2 regions of the Paenibacillus ilasis genome follow, and region 1 is predicted to be linked to the other one. Evidence: riboswitches for the same ligand, from Rfam matches in the RefSeq annotation. Region 1 holds a riboswitch; the other holds the start of a gene.
The links. Region 1 has a riboswitch for cyclic di-AMP ahead of ACETK5_RS32350 (G5 domain-containing protein). Riboswitches for the same ligand answer to the same signal wherever they lie in the genome.

Region 1 (4,215 bases):
AAAGGACGATACCATCTTTATTATCCGGAGGAGAAGGTGGGTCCGCTGCTGGCTCAAATGCCGGAGAAGATAGCCGGTGTTTTCAAACAACAACATTAACCCAGTGGGAATAATAACGCTTGGTGCATTTGTAATTTACCCAACTAATGGAAGATATACGACACAGAAACGACAGGAAGGAGAGTGTGATTATTATGCTGTTCGACACGCACACTCATATGGACGCTCCCCAATTCGACGAAGACCGGGAAGCGGCTATCCAGCGGGCGCTTGAAGCCGGCGTCACCAGGATGATCAATATCGGATTTAACCGGGAGACGATCCCGACCACGATGAAGCTGGCAGAGACTTATGATTTTATTTACGCGGCGGTGGGCTGGCATCCTGTAGATGCGATTACCATGGAGGATCAGGATCTCGATTGGATCGCTGCTTTATGCAGTCATGAGAAAGTGGTGGCAATCGGCGAGATCGGTTTGGATTATTATTGGGATACATCCCCGAAAGAAGTCCAGCACCGTGTGCTTCGACGTCAGATCGGACTTGCCCGGGAGTTGAACATGCCCATTGTCATTCATAATCGGGATGCGCATGAAGATATCGTTAACATTTTGCGGGAGGAAAAGGCCTCCGAAGTCGGCGGTGTCATGCATTCCTTCTCCGGAAGCTGGGAAACGGCCAAAATGTGCTTGGATATGGGATTCCATATCTCATTTGGCGGGCCGATTACGTTCAAGAATGCGAAGCAGCCCAAAGAGGTTTTGGCACAGGTTCCGCTTGATCGATTATTGATCGAAACGGACGCGCCTTACCTGACACCCCATCCCTTCCGCGGAAAACGAAATGAGACCGCATATGTAAAATTGGTGGCGGAGGCGGCAGCCGAAATTCGAGGGTTGTCCTATGAGGAATTGGCCCAAATTACCACCAAAAATGCGCTGGAACGATTTGGCATTTAACGAAAACGAGAGCAAAAGTGATGAAAAAGAGAGCAATCGCGATTAATTAAAGTTTTTTAATCAGAAAAGGCGTTGATATTACAATATTTTAACCTTTTACATGAGAAAATGTGGTTGAATGTTGCTTTACAACCTGCATGTAAACAGGATATCATCTTTTCAGTGATAAGAAGCTGTGATGTGCAGATCGCAGCCGAATATTTCATGAACCGTCTCGCTTAATCTCCGAAATTCTGGAGAACGGGGGAACCGATACTGCAGTGCATACTGGTCTGAATGCACGAAGCTGTATTTGATTTCTTTTTCGGGTCTTTGGGGTGAATTTGAAGGATCTCGCCATGAGCGGGTATCCGGATATAGGGCGTCTCTCTTACGTCCGAACCCGACAGCTAACTCCGTAAGCGAAATAAGAGGGGAAATCTCGTGCATACCATTTCCATGATTTCATTCATCAGGAAGCCACGTTAGAGCCTCTAGTACTCTTTCAATGGCTTTCTTTTATTTTTGAATAATGGAGAAGGGATCATCATACTCTTGGTAAACAGGAGGTGATGGCAGATGGACGGAAGACGGGAATTGACGCAGGGTGTAGATAGATAGCAGGATGCCCTGTGAGAAAAATTGCTATAGTCACGTCAAATGCATTCATGCGTTTACCTAGACGGCGGGACTATGAAGGAGGATGGAATAGTGGGCATTTTTCAACCTGAAGAAACCCATGAATCACAATCATCCAGCATGTCTTACGCATTGAGATGGAAGCATGACAATTTGCGTCAACTGATGTTGCTCGGCGCCATGGGTGCCGTTACGGTATCACTTCTCATATCGTTGGTTGTACATGATCAGGCAGGCAAGGAGGTTCAGCTTGTCGTCGACGGCCGGGTCACTACGGTGGAAACACGTGGATCGTTGCTGCAGGAATTGCTGGATGAGCAAGCGATCACGTTGAGTCCCCAGGATCAGATTTCGATGCCTCTGAACGGCGCGATCCAGGACGGAGACCGAATTATCATTGAACGGGCAATTCCAGTCAAAGTTACGGTAGGCAGCACAACCAAAACCATATTTACATCCCAGGATACGGTTGATCATGTACTCAAAGAGGCTGGCGTTACGATCCAGGGTGAAGATATAGTACAACCGTCGCAAGACACGAAGCTGACCAGCAATATGAATATCCATGTCGTTCGCGTCACGAAACAAAAAGTCAAGGAGACGGAAGACCGCGAATTCCGCGTGATCAAGACAGCCGACCCATCGCTTGAAAAGGGCGATAACCGCGTCATTCAGCGGGGCGAGCCTGGTCTCATGGTGAACCATTACGAGAAGGTCTACCACAATGGCAAGCTGGTTTCCAAGACGAAGGTCTCCCAAGAGATTGAGCGCAGAACGAAGGATAAAATCATTGCCGTAGGCACGAAAAAAGTGGAGAAGCCTGTTATCGTTCAGGCGGCAGCCACCGATGTAAAAGCTACACCGGCTAAATTGTCGGGCACGAAAAAAGTAACGACCGCCAAGGCTGTGGAGAACAATGTAGTCTCCCGCGCAGGCGTTGATTTTAAATACAAGAAGGTATTGAACAACGTGTCGATGACGGCGTATTCCGCCGAGCAGCAAGGAATCGGTACGCGCACTGCATCCGGCACACGCGTTACTGAAGGGCGCACCATCGCCGTTGACCCTAACATCATCCCAATCGGATGGTGGGTCTATATCGAAGGCATTGGCTTCCGTCGTGCTGAAGATACGGGCGGTGCCATCAAAGGCAACAAAATCGATGTTTATTACGATTCGTTGAAATCGGCCATGAATTTCGGCCGGAAGAGCGGCCGCACCGTTTACGTGATCGGTCCGGTTAAGCCTGAATTGAACTAGACGCATGAATTCCAATTTACATTGCCATTCTAATGCTATACTATTTAGCTTATAATATATGATGATCAAGAAGAGGGAATATTTCCTCTTCTTTTGTTTTGTTAAGAACGGAGTATTTAAGGCCAAGTTGGTTGAACCTTAAAGTTGTACAGGCCTGCTTTGCTTGGGAAGGAAGAGAACGAACGCATGATTAAAGAAGTGATTGTTGTGGAAGGCAGAGACGATACCGTTGCCATTAAACGGGCCGTAGACGCCGATACGATCGAAACGGGCGGTTCAGCGATCAACAAGCAAATCCTGAAACGCATAGCGCTTGCCCAGGAGCGCAGAGGCGTTATTATATTGACAGATCCTGACCATGCAGGGGAGCGGATCCGCAAAATCGTGGATCAGGGGGTGCCTGGCTGCAAGCATGCCTTTATTCCCGAAGCAGATGCTACCCGCAAAGGGGATATCGGCGTGGAGAATGCCTCGCCAGAGGCGATACGGCGTGCGCTGGATCGGGTTCATACCTCCTTTGAGGGTGGAGAGAGCCTGATCAGCTTGGAGGACATGCTGGAGGCTGGATTATCAGCGCACCCGGAGGCGGCGGCAAGACGTATGGCGATGGGAAATCTGCTGGGGATCGGATATTGCAACAGCAAGCAATTCCATAAACGATTGGCCATGTTTCAAATATCGCGTGAAGAATTTCTGGCCGCACTTGCACAACTGGAAGAAGGGGGCGTAAGCCAATGAATCGGATCGAGGATATATCAACACCAAGACGGACGAAGGAGATCATCTCACGGCATGGATTCTCCTTCAAGAAGAGTCTGGGTCAAAACTTTCTCATTGATCAGAATATTCTGTATAAAATTGTGGAAGCTGCAGGACTGGATGAAGATAAGGGAGCTCTTGAGATCGGTCCTGGTATCGGTGCATTAACCGAGAAGCTGGCACAGACGGCAGGAACCGTCACCGCGGTCGAAATTGATCAGCGCCTGATTCCCATCCTGAGGGAGGTCCTGGAGCCCTATGAGAATGTGAAGGTGCATCATGGGGATGTACTGAAGGTCGATCTTCATGAGCTGTTCCGTCAGGATTTCGCGGACGTATCGAAGGTAAGTGTGGTTGCCAATCTGCCGTATTATGTTACGACGCCGATTCTCATGAAGCTGCTGGAGGAAAAGCTGCCGTTGGAGAATATTGTGGTGATGATTCAGAAAGAAGTGGCAGAGCGGATGGCAGCGGCACCGGGAAGCAAGGATTACGGCAGCCTTAGTATTGCCGTTCAATATTACAGCGAACCTAAGCTGGTCTGTATTGTGCCGCACACGGTGTTTATCCCGCAGCCGAATGTCGCATCGGCGGTTATCCGCCTGGCGGTCCGGGAACA
Region 2 (4,215 bases), on a different contig from region 1:
GTATTTGTGCCCGCGACCGCGCCTTACGCCGTCATATCCTTCCTTCAAAGGCACGTAGGTTGGAAGAGGCGGAAGACCTGCTTGCTCCAACTGCGCGGAGTAAAGCTCGATCCGGCCCGATGGCGTCGGCAAACGATCCAGATATGCTTCAAGCGGTGTCATGTCAAGCTTCACATGGCGGTGTTCCTTTAGCTTGTCCAGCGTGACGCCGTTCAGATAAGGGTTGTCCGGGAAGTCGAGCGCTCTTGCCATCATCTCCTCTTCCGTCTCGCGGAAGGCAGTGTCGGTGAAACCCATGGCCCGGCCCAGCAAGGAGAACAGCTCCACGTTGCTCTTGCTCTCCCCGAGCGCCGGAATGACCGGCTCCTGCAGCTGGATGTACTGATGCCAGTAAGAAGCGAACAGATCCGTATTCTCAAATGAGGAGGTTGCCGGAAGCACGATATCCGCATACTTGGCTGTATCCGTCATGAACAGATCATGTACGACGGTAAACAGATCCTCCCTTGCAAACCCTTCGCGTACCCGCCCGGTGTCAGGAGCGACCACCAGCGGATTGCTGCAATAGACAAAGACCGACTTAATCGGCTGTTCGGTCATGGCAAGCGCCTCGCCGATCCGGTTCATGTTAATGGTCCGGGCATTCGGATTCGGCCGGAGATCCGGACGCTCCAATGCATCGCTATCCATGCTGTTGTAGCCGCCATTCGACTTGGCAGCCCCTCCGCCCCGCTTCAGCCATTGTCCGGTCAACGCGGGAAGCGCAGCGATGCTGCGCACCGTCAAGCCGCCATTGTCGTGATGCTGAAGACCGTTACCGATATGAATATAGGAAGTATCCGCCCGGCCGTACAGTTCGGCCAGCTTCTCGATATCCCCTGCTGGGATGCCGGTAATGGAGGATACATGCTCCGGCGTATAGTCTTTGACATGCTCACGCAAGGCTTCATGCCCGTGCGTATACTGCCGGAGGAACTCCTCGTTCACCATGCCGTCACGGAACATGATGTGCATGAGGCCGACGGCCAGTGCCGCATCCGTGCCCGGAAACAACGGAATGAACCAATCCGACCATTGCCCCGTTTGGTTCTTATGAACATCGATCACAACGACCTTGGCACCGGCCTTGCGCGCTTTCTCCGCCAGCACGACCTGGTGCATATTGGTGCTGACGATGTTGCCGCCCCAGACGATGATGACATCGGCATGAACGGTATCCTCCGGGACGGTTCCTCCATTAAACCCCATGACGGATTTCCAACCCTCATTGCCTGCGGAATTGCAGATCGACTGCTTCAGGCGGCTGGCGCCCAGCCTGTTGAAGAATCTCCGATCCATGCCGTCCACGCTCAATATCCCCATGTTGCCGTAGAAGCTGTAAGGCAGGATGCTCTCAGAGCCATGCTCCTCGATCAGCTTCTTGTAGCGCCCGGTAATCTCTTGAATCGCTTCATCCCAGCTGATTCGCTCGAAAGCCCCCTCGCCCTTGGGCCCTACCCTCCGCAGCGGATAAAGCACGCGCTCCGGATGATACACCCGATGTGCCATATTGCGGACTTTATTACAGATGGCTCCCTGCGTAATCGGATGATCCGGATTGCCGGTAACCTTCACGATTTTTCCGTTCTCTTTATGCAGCAGCAGGCCGCAAGTATCGGGACAATCCAACGGACATACCGCCGGAAACACGCCATTTTCCTGATGTATCATCGCTTGAGTCATTTCGTTCATTCCCCCTTGTACACGCTGAATCATATCCCCTTATCTTAAAAGAAAATCAGGGCTCCAGTAAAGTCTTACATTTTTTTCTGCAGCGGGTGATTCACTCTACTTCACTCCGGGTATATTCCTATCAAGAGCAACGAAGAGGAACCCAGACCCTTTCTCTTCCTTGCCGAATCATGGACCACTCCCAAAAAATTCGCCATGCCAATGTCTCCTCCCCCGAGACCGGCATGGCGAATTTGTTTGTATTGGCGTTCTATCGCATCACATTCGAGCTACCTGCAACTTACATATCATAGAAAGTCATGATTTCTGTAGCAAACCTGCAAAAAACAAAGCCTGTCAAAGCCACATAATTATGTAAGCGCTTATCTGTCATTTTTTATAAATAATTCTGCTTTATTTTTCGTTGGAGGGTGTTTTACAAAAGATTTGAGCAGGCGTAATATACTATTCAGCTTCGATATCATTCTTCATATTCACATGATATTCGCTTAATTTCCAATTTGGAAAGCGGGGGAACCACACGTATGGATGGATACCTATAGGATCTGTCAACCATACTATGGGGTGAATCCTGATGCAGCGCGAACGTACGCCGCGACTATTATCAGGTAGGGCGACTCTCACCGCCCGAATCCGACAGCTAACCTCGTCAGCGTTGATTGGGAGGGTTGTGAACTTGTGATCAAACACAGGGTTCTAACCTGTGTTTTTTGTTTGCCAAAATCCAGCATAGGAATGGTGACCGTTCGTATGTCCAGCCTATGAAACACACCGATTGAAGTCCATTCAGTCAGCTTCCATCATGAACGTAATCTTAATCGGCGGTGAAAAACCATGTTATCTTCAATCAAGCGATTCCTCATTGGAAGACCGCTTAAATCAACGGAATTGGGCGAGCAAAAGCTGAACAAAACCAAAGCGCTGGCCATCCTTTCATCCGACGCCTTGTCGTCCGTGGCTTATGGACCTGAACAAATTCTGATCGTCTTGATGACCGTTGGCGCAGCTGCCTATTGGTATTCCATACCGATTGCCGTCGGGGTCCTGGTCTTATTGCTGGCACTTATCCTATCGTACAGACAGATTATTTTCTCATATCCGCATGGCGGCGGAGCCTACGTGGTTTCCAAAAGAAATTTAGGCATGTATCCGGGACTGGTTGCCGGCGGCTCCCTGCTGGTCGACTATATCCTGACGGTTGCGGTCAGCGTATCGGCGGGGACGGACGCGATCACGTCGGCTTTTCCGGAACTGCACGCCTACAATCTGCCCATCTCCATCGTGTTCGTTCTGTGTTTGACCGTACTCAATTTAAGAGGGGTCACGGAGTCGGCCTCCATATTGGCCTATCCGGTTTACTTGTTTGTACTCGCGTTGTTTATCCTGATTGGCGTCGGAGTATTCAATATCGCTACAGGCCATGCATCTCCGGATCTGCATACGCCGATCGGCACGCCTGTCGCCGGGCTAAGCTTATTCCTGCTCCTGCGGGCATTCGCCTCGGGCAGCTCTGCCCTGACCGGCGTTGAGGCCATTTCCAACGCCATCCCGAATTTCAAAGATCCTGCTCCGAATAATGCGGCCAAAACCTTGGTGGCGATGGGATCCTTGCTGGCCCTGTTATTTTCGGGCATCGTATTCCTGGCCTATTACTATGGGGTTAGCCCCAGCGAGCAAGTCACTGTCGTTTCCCAGATTGCCGAGCATACCTTCGGACGAAACTTTCTGTATTACTTCATCCAAGGAACAACGGCCCTCATTCTGATTCTGGCCGCCAACACGGGATATTCCGCTTTCCCGCTGCTTGCCGTTAATCTGGCGAAGGATAAATTCATTCCCCGAATGTTCACCGTCCGGGGAGACCGTCTGGGATATTCAAACGGAATCATCATACTGGGTTTTCTCTCGATTCTGTTGCTGCTCGCTTTCGAAGGCAAAACCGAGCATCTGATTCCGCTGTACGCCGTCGGCGTGTTTATCCCTTTTACCCTCTCCCAAACGGGGATGATGGTGAAGTGGATTCGCGAAAAGCCCGAAGGATGGATTGTCAAACTGATCATAAATACCACCGGCGCATGCATCAGCTTTATCGTGACGATGATTTTCTTTTTCACGAAATTCGCCCAAGTGTGGACCGTCTTGATTTTCCTGCCGCTGATCATTTGGATCTTCACCCGAATCCATAAACATTACGAGGCCGTAGCAGACCAGCTGCGAATTACGACCTGTGAGCCTGTTAAGCCGATTGAGGGAAATGTTATTATTCTGCCTGTGGCGGGAATCACCCATGTGGTGGAGAACTCGCTGAATTATGCCAAATCGCTGGGAGCAGGCCAAATTATCGCGGTGTACGTGCCGTTCGAACGGGATGACGAGGCGGCCTTTCAGGAAAAATGGAAGAAATGGCAGCCGGACATCCGGCTGGTGACCCTGCATTCGCCTTATCGGAGCATCATTCAGCCGCTGACCAAATTCATCGATACC

Region 2: linked by a shared signal. The riboswitch ahead of ACETK5_RS29550 (APC family permease) and the one ahead of ACETK5_RS32350 (G5 domain-containing protein) in region 1 are both predicted to bind cyclic di-AMP.

What each region holds. Positions count from the first base shown of each region.
Region 1 covers NZ_JBHDJG010000009.1:47,938-52,152, reverse strand. The annotation lists gene ACETK5_RS32360 (HD domain-containing protein) at 1-99, shown strand, start outside; gene ACETK5_RS32355 (TatD family hydrolase) at 192-959, shown strand; cyclic di-AMP (ydaO/yuaA leader) riboswitch at 1,165-1,379, shown strand; gene ACETK5_RS32350 (G5 domain-containing protein) at 1,650-2,837, shown strand; gene rnmV (ribonuclease M5) at 3,024-3,575, shown strand; gene rsmA (16S rRNA (adenine(1518)-N(6)/adenine(1519)-N(6))-dimethyltransferase RsmA) at 3,572-4,215, shown strand, end outside.
Region 2 covers NZ_JBHDJG010000004.1:469,625-473,839, reverse strand. The annotation lists gene ACETK5_RS29555 (molybdopterin-containing oxidoreductase family protein) at 1-1,722, opposite strand, end outside; cyclic di-AMP (ydaO/yuaA leader) riboswitch at 2,207-2,402, shown strand; gene ACETK5_RS29550 (APC family permease) at 2,566-4,215, shown strand, end outside.